DNA from 2 places in the Streptomyces solicamelliae genome. Region 1 is predicted to be linked to the other one. Evidence: riboswitches for the same ligand, from Rfam matches in the RefSeq annotation. Region 1 holds a riboswitch; the other holds the start of a gene.
The links. Region 1 has a riboswitch for glycine ahead of gcvP (aminomethyl-transferring glycine dehydrogenase). Riboswitches for the same ligand answer to the same signal wherever they lie in the genome.
Positions count from the first base shown of each region.

Region 2: it holds a riboswitch for glycine, as region 1 does, so the genes downstream of both, gcvT (glycine cleavage system aminomethyltransferase GcvT) here and gcvP (aminomethyl-transferring glycine dehydrogenase) in region 1, are expected to answer to the same signal.

Region 1 is NZ_CP160404.1:919,909-926,439, reverse strand. It holds gene ABZO31_RS04290 (MerR family transcriptional regulator) at 154-762, shown strand; gene ABZO31_RS04285 (DNA polymerase IV) at 875-2,221, shown strand; gene ABZO31_RS04280 (PRC-barrel domain-containing protein) at 2,218-2,586, opposite strand; glycine riboswitch at 2,702-2,797, shown strand; gene gcvP (aminomethyl-transferring glycine dehydrogenase) at 2,975-5,860, shown strand; gene ABZO31_RS04270 (DUF5999 family protein) at 5,927-6,133, opposite strand; gene ABZO31_RS04265 (hypothetical protein) at 6,390-6,531, opposite strand, start outside.
Region 2 is NZ_CP160404.1:5,038,442-5,044,972, reverse strand. It holds gene ABZO31_RS23610 (enhanced serine sensitivity protein SseB C-terminal domain-containing protein) at 1-631, opposite strand, end outside; gene ABZO31_RS23605 (enhanced serine sensitivity protein SseB) at 682-1,422, opposite strand; gene ABZO31_RS23600 (AAA family ATPase) at 1,594-2,256, opposite strand; glycine riboswitch at 2,397-2,499, shown strand; gene gcvT (glycine cleavage system aminomethyltransferase GcvT) at 2,667-3,791, shown strand; gene gcvH (glycine cleavage system protein GcvH) at 3,865-4,242, shown strand; gene glyA (serine hydroxymethyltransferase) at 4,256-5,515, shown strand; gene ABZO31_RS23580 (L-serine ammonia-lyase) at 5,695-6,531, shown strand, end outside.

The DNA of each region.
Region 1 (6,531 bases):
CTCAGCGCATTCGAGTAGCCTTTCCCGCAGAGAGACACGGGAAACCACTCTCAGGGTGATTATCACTCGGCGTGCCGAGTGTGGCGATCGTTGACGCACCCCGAGTGACTGCCTACCGTCGAGTGGGCAGGTCAAGGACGGAGGGTCGGCGTGATGAGCAGCGGCGACGGCACGGCAGGGGGCGCTCTCGGACGCACTCCGGGAGAGAGTGGGCTGTACCCGCTCCAGAGCGGCACGGCGGACGTGCCCTCCGACGCCGGCACCGAAAGCATCGGCTATCGCGGGCCCACGGCCTGCGCCGCCGCGGGCATCACCTACCGGCAGCTCGACTACTGGGCCCGTACCGGCCTGGTCGAGCCCAGCGTCCGGCCCGCGTACGGCTCCGGGACGCAGCGCCTCTACAGCTTCCGCGACGTCGTCGTGCTGAAGATCGTCAAGCGGTTCCTGGACACCGGTGTCGCCCTGCAGAACATCCGCGCCGCCGTGCAGCACCTGCGCGCCCGCGGGTTCCAGGACCTGGAGCGCATGACGCTGATGAGCGACGGCGCGACGGTGTACGAGTGCTCCTCGCCCGACGAGGTGGTGGACCTGCTCAAGGGCGGTCAGGGTGTCTTCGGCATCGCGGTCGGCGTGGTGTGGCGGGACGTCCAGGCGGCGCTGTCGCAGCTGCACGGCGAGCGGGTCGACACCGGGGAGACGCTGATCGGCCACAACCCCGGCGACGAGCTGGCGGCCCGGCGGCGACGCGACAAGGCCGTCTGAGACGCGACAGGACCGTCCGAGAAGCGACAAGGCCGTCCGAGACGGCGACACGCTGACGGACTCGCACGCCAGTGCGGGTCCGTTGTCAGTGCCGTAGGGCAGCATCGGACCTGTGAGAGCCGCGCCGACGATCCTGCATCTGGACATGGATGCGTTCTTCGCCGCCGCCGAGCAGGCGGCGAAGCCGAGCCTGCGCGGGAAGCCCGTCGTGGTCGGCGGGCTCGGCCCGCGCGGGGTCGTCGCCACCGCCTCGTACGAGGCCCGGCGCTTCGGGGTGCACTCCGCGATGCCGACGGCGCAGGCGCGCCGGCTCGCGCCCAACGCGGCCTATCTGTACCCGCGATTCGCGCTGTACAAGGCGGTCAGCGAGCAGGTCATGGAGCTGCTCGGGCGGCTGTCCCCGCTGGTCGAGCCGCTGAGCCTGGACGAGGCCTTCGTGGACCTCGAGGCGGGGGGTGTGGCCTGGGACTCGGCGAGTGCGCGGGAGGCCGGTGAGCGGCTGCGCAGGGACATTCTCGGCACCACGGGGCTGACGGGGTCGGTGGGGCTCGCGGGGTCGAAGATGCTCGCCAAGATCGCCTCGGAGGAGGCCAAGCCCGACGGTCTGGTGCTGATCGAGCCGGGCACCGAGCGGGAGCTGCTCGGGCCGAAGTCGGTGCGGATCATCCCCGGCGTCGGGCCGGCCACCGGAGAGCATCTGCGGCGGGCCGGGATGACCACGGTCGCGGATCTCGCGGCGGCCGGCGAGGACGAGCTCGTACGGCTGCTGGGGCGGGCGCACGGCTCGTCGCTGCACCGCATGGCCCTGGGGTACGACGACCGGCCCGTGGTGGCGGAGCGGGACGCCAAGTCGGTGTCCGTGGAGGACACCTTCGACGTGGACCTGCACGACCGGTTGCGGATCCGGATCGAGGTGGAGCGGCTCGCCGAGCGCTGCGTGGGGAGGCTGCGGGCCTCCGGTCACTCGGGGCGGACGATCGTCCTGAAGGTGCGCCGCTTCGACTTCTCGACGCTGACCCGCTCCGAGACCCTGCGCGGGCCGACGGACGACCTCGGCGTGGTCCGGGAGGCCGCCGCCCGGCTCCTCGAGGGCGTGGACACCACCGGCGGGGTACGGCTGCTCGGGGTCGGTGTCAGCGGGCTCGCCGACTACACGCAGGAGGACCTGTTCGCGCAGGCCGCGGAGGCCGCGGCTCCCGACCCCTCGGCCCCGGCCGAGGAGGGGCCCGTCGCCGCCGAGCCGTCCGAGTCGGAGCCGCCGCGCGAGCGCCACTGGTCTCCCGGCCAGGACCTCCGGCACGCCGTGTACGGCCCCGGCTGGGTGCAGGGCAGCGGCGTCGGCCGGGTCACGGTGCGCTTCGAGGAGCCCGGCTCCGCGCCCGGGCGCGTACGCACCTTCCAGGTCGACGATCCCGACCTGGAACCCGCCGACCCGCTGCCGCTGGTCCCGCGGAGCTAGCTGTCGTCCCGGCCCGCGAGGCGGCCGAAGTCGCGGTCCTCGTGGGTCGCGGGCGGCAGGGCGATGTTGTAGTGGCGGTAGAGCTGGATCTCCTGCTCCGGCGAGAGGTGCCGGCCGACGCCGAAGTCCGGGGCCTCCTTGATCAGGGACCGTTCGTACGGCACGTGGAGGCCGTCCGAGGCCAGCTCGCTGTTCTCCAGGGGGACGAACGCGTCACGGCTGAACAGGCCGGTGCGGAGGGCGGCCCACTCGGGGACTCCGGTCGCGTCGTCCAGGTACACCTCGTCCACGGTGCCGATCTTGGCCCCGTTGCGGTCGTACGCCTTGCGGCCGATCAGGCTGCGCGGATCGATATCGGTCTGCACGGTCCCTCCAGATGGTCGCAACTGCTCTCCAACCCCTACGAAAGTGCACAACAGAGATATCGGCCACTTGAGCGATCTGGAGGCGCAAGGGCGCTGGTAGGCTGGCTGTGGCTGTCGACCCCGCGCGGGAGAGTCCTCCGGAGACTTCCGGAGGCGCCGAAGGAGCAAATCCTCCCCGGAATCTCTCAGGCCCCCGTACCGCGCGGACGAGGTCACTCTGGAAAGCAGAGCGGTAGTCCCACGGCATCCGCTCTCACCGACGGTGAAAGCCGGCCTGCTCCCATGCGCGCCGGTGAAGCTCTCAGGTTGAGATGACAGAGGGGGAGGCCGTCCGGGCACCTGCGCCGTGGTGCCCCTTCAGGGTCGTGACGACCAGGAGGCCTCCGCAATGACCGCCAACCGCACCCCGCTCTCCGCACTCGAACAGGGCATCCCCTTCGAGGCGCGGCACATCGGGCCGGACGCCGAAGCCCGCGCCAAGATGCTCGCGCAGGTCGGCTACGGCTCCCTCGACGAGCTCACCGCCGCCGCGGTGCCGGACGTGATCAAGAGCGCCGAGGCCCTGGGCCTGCCGGCCGCCCGCACCGAGGCGGACGTGCTCGCCGAGCTGCGCACGCTCGCCGACCGCAACCAGATCCTCGCGCCGATGATCGGCCTCGGCTACTACGGCACCTTCACCCCGCCGGTCATCCTGCGCAACGTCATGGAGAACCCGGCCTGGTACACCGCGTACACGCCGTACCAGCCGGAGATCTCGCAGGGCCGCCTGGAGGCGTTGCTCAACTTCCAGACCGTGGTCGCCGACCTCACCGGCCTGCCCACCTCCGGCGCCTCGCTGCTCGACGAGGGCACCGCCGCCGCCGAGGCCATGTCGCTCTCCCGCCGGGTCGGCAAGGTCAAGAACGGCGTGTACGTCGTCGACGCCGACGCGCTGCCGCAGACCATCGCCGTCATCGAGACCCGTGCCGAGCCGACCGGCGTCGAGGTCGTCGTCGCCGACCTGTCCGCCGGTATCCCCGCCGAGCTCGCCGAGCGCGGCGTCTTCGGCGTGCTGCTGCAGTACCCGGGCGCCTCCGGCGCGGTCCGCGACATCAAGCCGGTCATCGACCAGGCCCACGAGCTCGGCGCGATCGTCACCGTCGCCGCCGACCTGCTCGCCCTCACGCTGCTGGCCTCCCCGGGCTCCCTCGGCGCCGACATCGCCGTCGGCACCACCCAGCGCTTCGGCGTCCCGATGGGCTTCGGCGGCCCGCACGCCGGCTACATGGCCGTCCAGGACAAGCACGCCCGCTCGCTGCCCGGCCGCCTGGTCGGCGTCTCCGTCGACGCCGACGGCAACAAGGCGTACCGCCTCGCCCTGCAGACCCGCGAGCAGCACATCCGCCGCGAGAAGGCCACCAGCAACATCTGTACCGCGCAGGTGCTGCTCGCCGTCATGGCCGGCATGTACGCCGTCTACCACGGCCCCGACGGCCTGAAGACGATCGCGCAGCGCACCCACCGCTACGCCGCGATCCTCGCCGCCGGTCTGCGCGCCGGCGGCGTGCAGCTCACCCAGGGCGCCTTCTTCGACACCCTCACCGCCCGTGTCCCCGGCAAGGCCGACGAGATCGTCGCCGCCGCCCGCGCGGCCGGCGTCAACCTGTACCGCGTCGACGCCGACCACGTGTCGATGTCCTGCGACGAGACCACCGGCCGCGAGCAGCTCGCCGCCGTCTGGTCCGCCTTCGGCGTGACCGCCGACGTGGAGGCCCTCGACGCCGCCACCGAGGACGCGCTGCCGGCCGACGGCCTGCGCTCCGACACGTACCTGACCCACCCGGTCTTCCACGCGCACCGCTCCGAGACCGCGATGCTGCGCTACCTGCGCAAGCTCGCCGACCGCGACTACGCGCTCGACCGCGGCATGATCCCGCTCGGCTCCTGCACCATGAAGCTGAACGCGACCACCGAGATGGAGCCGGTGACCTGGCCCGAGTTCGGCCAGATCCACCCGTTCGCGCCGATCGAGCAGGCGCAGGGCTACGTCACGCTCATCACCGAGCTGGAGGAGCGCCTCGCCGAGGTCACCGGCTACGACAAGGTGTCCATCCAGCCCAACGCCGGTTCCCAGGGCGAGCTGGCCGGTCTGCTCGCGGTCCGCGCGTACCACCGCGCCAACGGCGACGAGCAGCGCACCGTCTGCCTCATCCCGTCCTCCGCGCACGGCACCAACGCCGCCAGCGCCGTGATGGCCGGCATGAAGGTCGTCGTGGTCAAGACCGCCGACGACGGCGAGGTCGACGTCGAGGACCTGCGCGCCAAGATCGAGCAGTACCGCGACGAGCTGTCGGTGCTGATGATCACCTACCCGTCCACGCACGGTGTGTTCGAGGAGCACGTCGCCGACATCTGCGCCGCGGTGCACGACGCCGGCGGCCAGGTGTACGTCGACGGCGCCAACCTCAACGCGCTGGTCGGCCTCGCCAAGCCGGGCCACTTCGGCGGCGACGTCTCGCACCTGAACCTGCACAAGACCTTCTGCATCCCGCACGGCGGCGGCGGCCCCGGCGTCGGCCCGGTCGGCGTCCGCGCCCACCTCGCCCCGTACCTGCCGAACCACCCGCTGCAGCCGACGGCCGGCCCGGAGACGGGCGTCGGCCCGATCTCGGCCGCCCCGTGGGGCTCGGCCGGCATCCTGCCGATCTCCTGGGCGTACGTCCGGCTGATGGGCGGCGAGGGCCTCAAGCGCGCCACCCAGGTCGCGGTGCTCGCGGCGAACTACATCGCCAAGCGCCTGGAGCCGCACTACCCGGTGCTGTACACCGGTCCGGCCGGCCTCGTCGCGCACGAGTGCATCGTCGACATCCGTCCGCTGGCCAAGGCCACCGGCGTCAGCGTCGACGACATCGCCAAGCGCCTGATCGACTACGGCTTCCACGCGCCGACCATGTCGTTCCCGGTCGCCGGCACCCTGATGATCGAGCCGACCGAGTCCGAGGACCTGGCCGAGCTGGACCGGTTCTGCGACACGATGATCGCGATCCGCGCCGAGATCGAGAAGGTCGCCTCCGGCACGTGGCCGGCCGACGACAACCCGCTGGTCAACGCGCCGCACACGGCGGCCGCGCTGGGCGGCGAGTGGGACCACGCGTACAGCCGCGACGAGGCCGTCTTCCCGGCCGGCGTCTCCGCCGCGGACAAGTACTGGCCGCCGGTGCGCCGCATCGACGGTGCGTTCGGCGACCGGAACCTGGTCTGCTCCTGCCCGCCGCTGGACGAGTACGACGCCTGAGCATGAGTGAAGGGCCGGTCCGGAGGATCCTCTCCGGGCCGGCCCTTCGCCGTGTGCGGGTGGTGCTCAGGCCGCCTGCGCCACCTGACCCGTGGTCAGCGGCCGGTGCGGCGCGATGACCTGGCCGTCCGGCAGCAGCTCACCGGTGTCCTCGAAGAGCAGGACGCCGTTGCACAGCAGACTCCAGCCCTGTTCCGGGTGGTGCGCCACCGGGCGCGCCGCCTCCCGGTCGGCGGAGTCGGCGGTCGGACAGGCAGGCTGATGCTGGCACATGGATGGGTTCTTTCGCTGCGTGGTGGTGAGTGTCCTGCGGCTCGATGCGTTGTTCATGGCCGCCCCCGTGGTGAGTTCGTACGGTCCAGTGTTCCCCTACGGAAGGCGATCCGCAGGGATTTCACGGCAGCTCTTCCTACTAGAGAATGACGCATCACCCGCGCGGGCGGTTCAATCCAACTGCACGGCCCCTTCGGATGGTTCGGGATGGTCCCGGCGGGCTAGTCCGTACGGAGGGGGCCCCGTACGCCTGTGCTCAGGCGGCGGGGGCCGGTGAGCCGAACAGGGGTGTGGGAGCCAGTCGCAGGGTGAGGACCGGCAGCAGATCGGCGACCCGGTAGGGCCGGTGCGAGGCGATCCCGGGGGGTGCGGGCGCCAGTGGGATGAGCAGGTCGGCC
Region 2 (6,531 bases), 4.1 Mb from region 1:
CGGACTGGCGCATCATCGCCCGCACGGACTCGACGGAGGCCGGCGAGGTGTCGTACAGATCGAGCCCGATGGCCAGGTACGGGGAGCCGAGCACCGGCTGCACCCAGGCGCGGCGCAGCGAGCGGACGGCGGGGGTGCGGTGCGCGTTCTGGGTGAGCAGGGCGTAGAACTGCGGGAGTTCGAGGGCGGGTTCGGAGAGCCGCAGGGGTCCGGCGGGCATCCGGTCCAGGCCGGTGGCGATGCGGCGCAGATCGGCCCAGGGGATGCCGACGCCGCCGCCGGGGGCGTGCGGGTTCAGCCAGATGCCCCAGCGGTCGGGGTAGAGGGCGCGGGCGATGTCCCGGCCGGTGACGACCTCGTGGTCGCGGGTCCAGCCGGAGGCGGCCAGCTCCTGGGCGGAGGTGACGCAGGGCGCGTAGCCGAGGCCGTCGACCTGCATGTTCCCGTACTGGGCGTCGGGGGCGCCCGGCCGGCCGTGCCACAGCAGCATCCACAGCTGCTCGCCGGCGAGGGCGCCGAGGAGCGCCTCGTACGCGTCGTAGCGGCCGGGAGCGACCTGGCGCAGCAGGTGTTCGACCTGACCGCCGGCCTGCCCGGTCCGGCCGGCCGCAGCGTCGCGCGACGCACTCACCCTGGGTTCCGCCCCTCTTCCGTCTGCTTCCGTCTGCCGTTCGGCTTCGATTATGCGTACACGCGCTGGTAGAAGGGCCGCACCCTCGCCAGCATCCAGTCGGCCACGGGGTCCTGCGCGACGTCGAGCAGGACGATGTTCACCGGCCAGCGGACCGGAGTCCGGCCGAGGGCCCGGCCGAGCGCGTCGAGAGGGGCGTCGCGGTCGACGCCGTCGTACACGGAGAGCTGGACGCCGACGAAGAGCGCGGGCTCGCCGCCCTCGACGCGGGCGAGGGCGCGGCGGGCGGTGGTGACGCTGCCGAGGGCCTCGAACTCGGCGGCCGCGGCGGAGAGGAAGTCGACCGGGTCGTCCTGCCAGTCGGGCTCGTAGAGCGTGACCCGGCCGCCGGTGGCGGGGCCGTCGAGGGCGCTGCGGCCGGTGCGGCAGAGTTCGGCGACGGCGGGCGGGGGCAGCGGCACGCCGACGGTGCCGCCCGGGTTCACGGCGAGGCCGAGCTGCGGGGGCAGTCCGCGGGCGAAGTCGCGGGCGGGGGCGACGGTGTACGACATGTGGGTGCCGACGCAGGCCAGGAACTGCTGCTCGGAGCTGAAGACGGGCACGTACGCGGCGCCGCCGATCTCCACGGTCGGCAGGTCGAGGGAGGTGCTCTCGGGGCCGCCGCCCTCCGGCAGGGGCACCCACACGTGGCTGCGCCCGAGGACCTCGACGAGCCGGGCCCCCGCGTCAGGGGCGCCGAGCGCGGCAGCGAGCGTCTCCTCCAGCTCGTTGCCCGGCCATGCGAAGTCCACGTTCTTCCCTTTCAGCGCCGCTTCCTGCGGGCACCTTAACGTCGCGGACCGACAGCGCGGGCATGCTGCCCCCGATTCGGACGCCGTGACTTCTCCCACCAGGACCGCGCCCAGCGGCGGAGGGTTGCACTCCGCTTTCCGGGCAGGTCAGGGCGTCGCCGCCGGGGCGGGTCAGTGCGCCGGGCGGAAGGCGATCAGGCGCAGGGCCGTGGCGGCGGGCCGGTCGAGCAGAGTGGTGGTGGCGCAGCCGGCCGGCGGGCGCTGTGCCTCGGCGGCGGCGAGCAGCCGGCCGACGGCGTGGCGGTGCCGGGTGAAGGCGTACCCGGACACGCCCCGGCCCCGGTCGCGCTGGCCCTCGCGGGCGACCTCGGGGGTGACGTCGAGCAGGACCAGGTGCAGGGAGCGGCCGCGGCGGCGGGCCTCCCGGGCCAGCCAGCGGCGGACCCAGGCCTGCGTGCCGCAGTCGTGGACGACCACGCTCCGGCCGGAGCGCAGGGCGGAGCGCAGTCCCGCGTAGTGCGCCACGCGTACCAGGGGGCGGTAGACGGCGTACGGCAGAAAGCCCGGCATCTTCGCTTCCCAGCGCTCACGCACGTCCTGCGAGTCGATGGCCCGGCCCTCGGCCGTACGCCGGATGAGCGTCGACTTTCCGCTGCCGGGGAGTCCGGAGACGACCACCACGTCGCCCTCCGCGAAGGCGAGCACGCGTGGCCCGCGGCCGTCCCGCTGGCGCAGATCGCGCAGCACGGGCACCGCCCGCCGGGCGGCTCGCTGCACCCGCTGGGCCGGTATGCCCGTTCCTGTCGCCATCGCTCCGGTTCGCTGCCAGGTCATGCGTCACTCCCCCTGCCGGGTCTGTAGGACCCTTGCCCACAAAGTGTAAAGAGACGGTAATGAGGCACAAGCGATTTGCCGATGAGATCCCGCATGCAATGATGTGCGCGCCAAGCGCACACAACCACATACCGGCCGCTCGAATCCGCGCGGGAGAGTCCTGGACCGGAGCAATCCGGACCGGGCGCCGAAGGAGCAAGACCCTCCCTTGAATCTCTCAGGCCCCGATACCGCGTGGATGAGGCAGATCTGAAAAGCGGGCCGCGTCGTCGCGGTCCCACCCAAGGTGCAAGCCGGGGATGCCCCCGGTGAACCTCTCAGGTTCCATGACAGATGGGGAGGAAGTCCTCACCCGTCATGCACCGGCCGTGCCCTGCACGCCACGCCCCCTGGAACCGGGAGCCATCCAGATGAGCACCGCCCCCCGCCAGACCGCCCTCGATGCGCTGCATCGTTCGCTGGGCGCCACCATGACCGACTTCGCCGGCTGGGACATGCCGCTGCGGTACGCCAGCGAGCGCGACGAGCACAACGCCGTGCGCACCAAGGCCGGTCTCTTCGACCTGTCGCACATGGGCGAGATCACGGTCACCGGCCCGCAGGCCGTCGAGCTGCTCGACCACGCCCTGGTCGGCAACATCTCGACGGTGGGCGTCGGCCGCGCCCGCTACACGATGATCTGCCAGGAGGACGGCGGCATCCTCGACGACCTGATCGTCTACCGCCTCGGCGAGACGGAGTACATGGTCGTCGCCAACGCCTCCAACGCCCAGATCGTCCTCGACGCCCTCGTCGCCCGCTCCGGGGGCTTCGACGCCGAGGTCCGCGACGACCGCGACGCGTACGCGCTGCTCGCCGTGCAGGGTCCGGAGTCCCCCGGCATCCTCAAGCAGCTCACCGACGCCGACCTGGACGGCCTGAAGTACTACGCCGGCCTGCCCGGCACCGTCGCCGGCGTCCCCGCGCTGATCGCCCGCACCGGCTACACCGGCGAGGACGGCTTCGAGCTGTTCCTGAAGCCGGAGCACGCCGAGGGCGTCTGGAAGGCGCTCACCGAGGCCGGCGCGCCCGTCGGCCTCGTGCCCTGCGGCCTGTCCTGCCGCGACACGCTCCGCCTGGAGGCGGGCATGCCGCTGTACGGGCACGAGCTGACCACCTCGCTGACCCCCTTCGACGCCGGTCTCGGCCGGGTCGTGAAGTTCGAGAAGACGACCAACGACGGCCGCTTCGTCGGCCGCGAGGCGCTGGAGAAGGCCGCCGAGCGCGCCGAGACCGCCCCGCCGCGCAAGCTGGTCGGCCTGATCGCCGAGGGCCGCCGGGTGCCCCGCGCCGGCATGCAGGTCGTCGTCGCCGGCGAGGTCGTCGGCGAGGTCACCTCCGGCGCCCCGTCCCCGACGCTCGGCAAGCCGATCGCCATGGCGTACGTCGACGCGGCGCACGCCGAGCCCGGCACCCCCGGCGTCGGCGTGGACATCCGCGGCACGCACGAGCCGTACGAGGTCGTGGCGCTCCCGTTCTACAAGCGCCAGAAGTGACACTGAGCACGTCTCGTCCCGCACCCACTCCCCCGTTCACCAGCACTCCCCCGCGTACAGGAGAATTCAGGTCATGAGCAACCCCCAGCAGCTGCGCTACAGCAAGGAGCACGAGTGGCTGTCGCCCGTCGAGGACGGCGTCGCCACGATCGGCATCACCGAGCACGCGGCGAACGCCCTCGGCGACGTCGTGTACGTCCAGCTCCCTGAGGTCGGCGACACGGTGACCGCGGGCGAGACCTGTGGCGAGCTGGAGTCCACCAAGTCCGTCAGCGACCTGTACTCGCCGGTGACCGGCGAGGTCGTCGAGGCCAACCAGGACGTCGTCGACGACCCGGCGCTGGTGAACTCGGCTCCGTTCGAGGGCGGCTGGCTCTTCAAGGTGCGCGTCGCGGAGGAGCCGAAGGACCTGCTCTCCGCCGACGAGTACACCGAGTTCTCCGGCAGCTAAGGACACACTCCCGATGTCGCTTCTGAACACCCCTCTCCACGAGCTGGACCCGGACGTCGCCGCCGCCGTCGACGCCGAGCTCCACCGTCAGCAGTCCACCCTCGAGATGATCGCCTCGGAGAACTTCGCTCCGGTCGCGGTCATGGAGGCCCAGGGCTCGGTCCTCACCAACAAGTACGCCGAGGGCTACCCCGGCCGCCGCTACTACGGCGGCTGCGAGCACGTCGACGTCGCCGAGCAGATCGCCATCGACCGGGTGAAGGAGCTGTTCGGCGCCGAGTACGCCAACGTCCAGCCGCACTCCGGCGCCTCCGCCAACCAGGCCGCGCTCTTCGCGATGGCCCAGCCGGGCGACACCATCCTGGGCCTGGACCTGGCCCACGGCGGCCACCTCACCCACGGCATGCGCCTGAACTTCTCCGGCAAGCAGTTCAACGTGGTCGCGTACCACGTGGACGAGGCCGGTCTGGTCGACATGGCCGAGGTCGAGCGCCTCGCCAAGGAGCACCGCCCGAAGGTGATCATCGCCGGCTGGTCGGCGTACCCGCGCCGGCTCGACTTCGCCGAGTTCCGCCGGATCGCGGACGAGGTCGAGGCGTACCTGTGGGTCGACATGGCCCACTTCGCCGGCCTGGTCGCGGCGGGTCTGCACCCGAACCCGGTCGAGTACGCGGACGTGGTCACCTCCACGACGCACAAGACCCTGGGCGGCCCGCGCGGCGGCATCATCCTGGCGAAGAAGGAGTTCGCGAAGAAGCTGAACTCCTCGGTCTTCCCGGGCTTCCAGGGCGGTCCGCTGGAGCACGTGATCGCCGCCAAGGCGGTCTCCTTCAAGGTCGCGGCCTCGGAGGACTTCAAGGAGCGCCAGCAGCGCACCATCGAGGGCGCCCGGCTCCTCGCGGAGCGTCTGACGCAGACCGACGTCGCCGAGCACGGCGTGTCCGTCCTGTCCGGCGGCACGGACGTGCACCTGGTCCTGGTCGACCTGCGCAACAGCGAGCTGGACGGCCAGCAGGCCGAGGACCGCCTCCACGAGGTCGGCATCACGGTCAACCGGAACGCGATCCCGAACGACCCGCGTCCGCCGATGGTCACCTCCGGTCTGCGGATCGGCACCCCGGCCCTGGCCACCCGTGGCTTCGGTGCCGAGGACTTCGCCGAGGTCGCCGACGTGATCGCGGAGACCCTGAAGCCCGGCTTCGACGCCGAGGCGCTCAAGGCCCGGGTCACCGCGCTGGCGGAGAAGCACCCGCTGTACCCCGGCCTGAAGTAATTTCGTACGCTTTTGTTCGTACGGACCTCTGGGGCACCGCGCACACTGGAAGTGAGCGCGGTGCCCCGCCCCACGTAGCGATCCTGCGTGATCACCCCCACTAGGTTTCCCTCCCCCTCCCCCTGGCGTTTCTGCACCACCCCGGCAGACAACGGCGTCTAGCCCCACAAGGAGTCCCCGTGGCCATCTCGGTCTTCGACCTGTTCTCGATCGGCATCGGCCCGTCCAGCTCCCACACGGTGGGCCCGATGCGGGCGGCGCGGATGTTCGCGCGCCGGCTGAAGAACGAGGGGCTGCTGGCCCCGACCGCGCGGATACGGGCCGAGCTGTACGGCTCGCTGGGCGCGACCGGCCACGGCCACGGCACCCCGAAGGCGGTGCTGCTGGGCCTGGAGGGCAACTCGCCGCGCACCGTCGACGTCGAGACGGCGGACGAGCAGGTGGAGCGGATCAAGTCGAGCGGCCGGATCGACGTCCTCGGCGCGCACGAGATCCCCTTCGACTTCGACGAGGACCTGATCCTGCACCGCCGCAAGGCGCTGCCGTACCACGCCAACGGCATGACGGTCTTCGCGTACGACGCGGAGGGCGAGCTGCTCCTGGAGAAGACGTACTACTCGGTCGGCGGCGGCTTCGTGGTCGACGAGGACGCCGTGGACGGCCAGAGCCCGATCATCCCCGACGACACCGTCCTGAAGTACCCCTTCCGCACCGGCGACGAGCTGCTGCGGATGGCGAAGGACACCGGTCTGTCGATCTCCGCGATGATGCTGGAGAACGAGAAGGCCTGGCGCACGGAGGACGAGATCCGGGCCGGCCTGCTGGAGATCTGGCGGGTCATGCAGGCCTGCGTCTCGCGCGGCATGACCCGCGAGGGCATCCTGCCCGGCGGCCTGAAGGTCCGCCGCCGCGCCTCGGCCCTGGCCCGCAAGCTGCGCTCCGAGGGCGACCCGGCGGCGCACGCGATGGAGTGGATCACCCTCTACGCGATGGCCGTGAACGAGGAGAACGCGGCC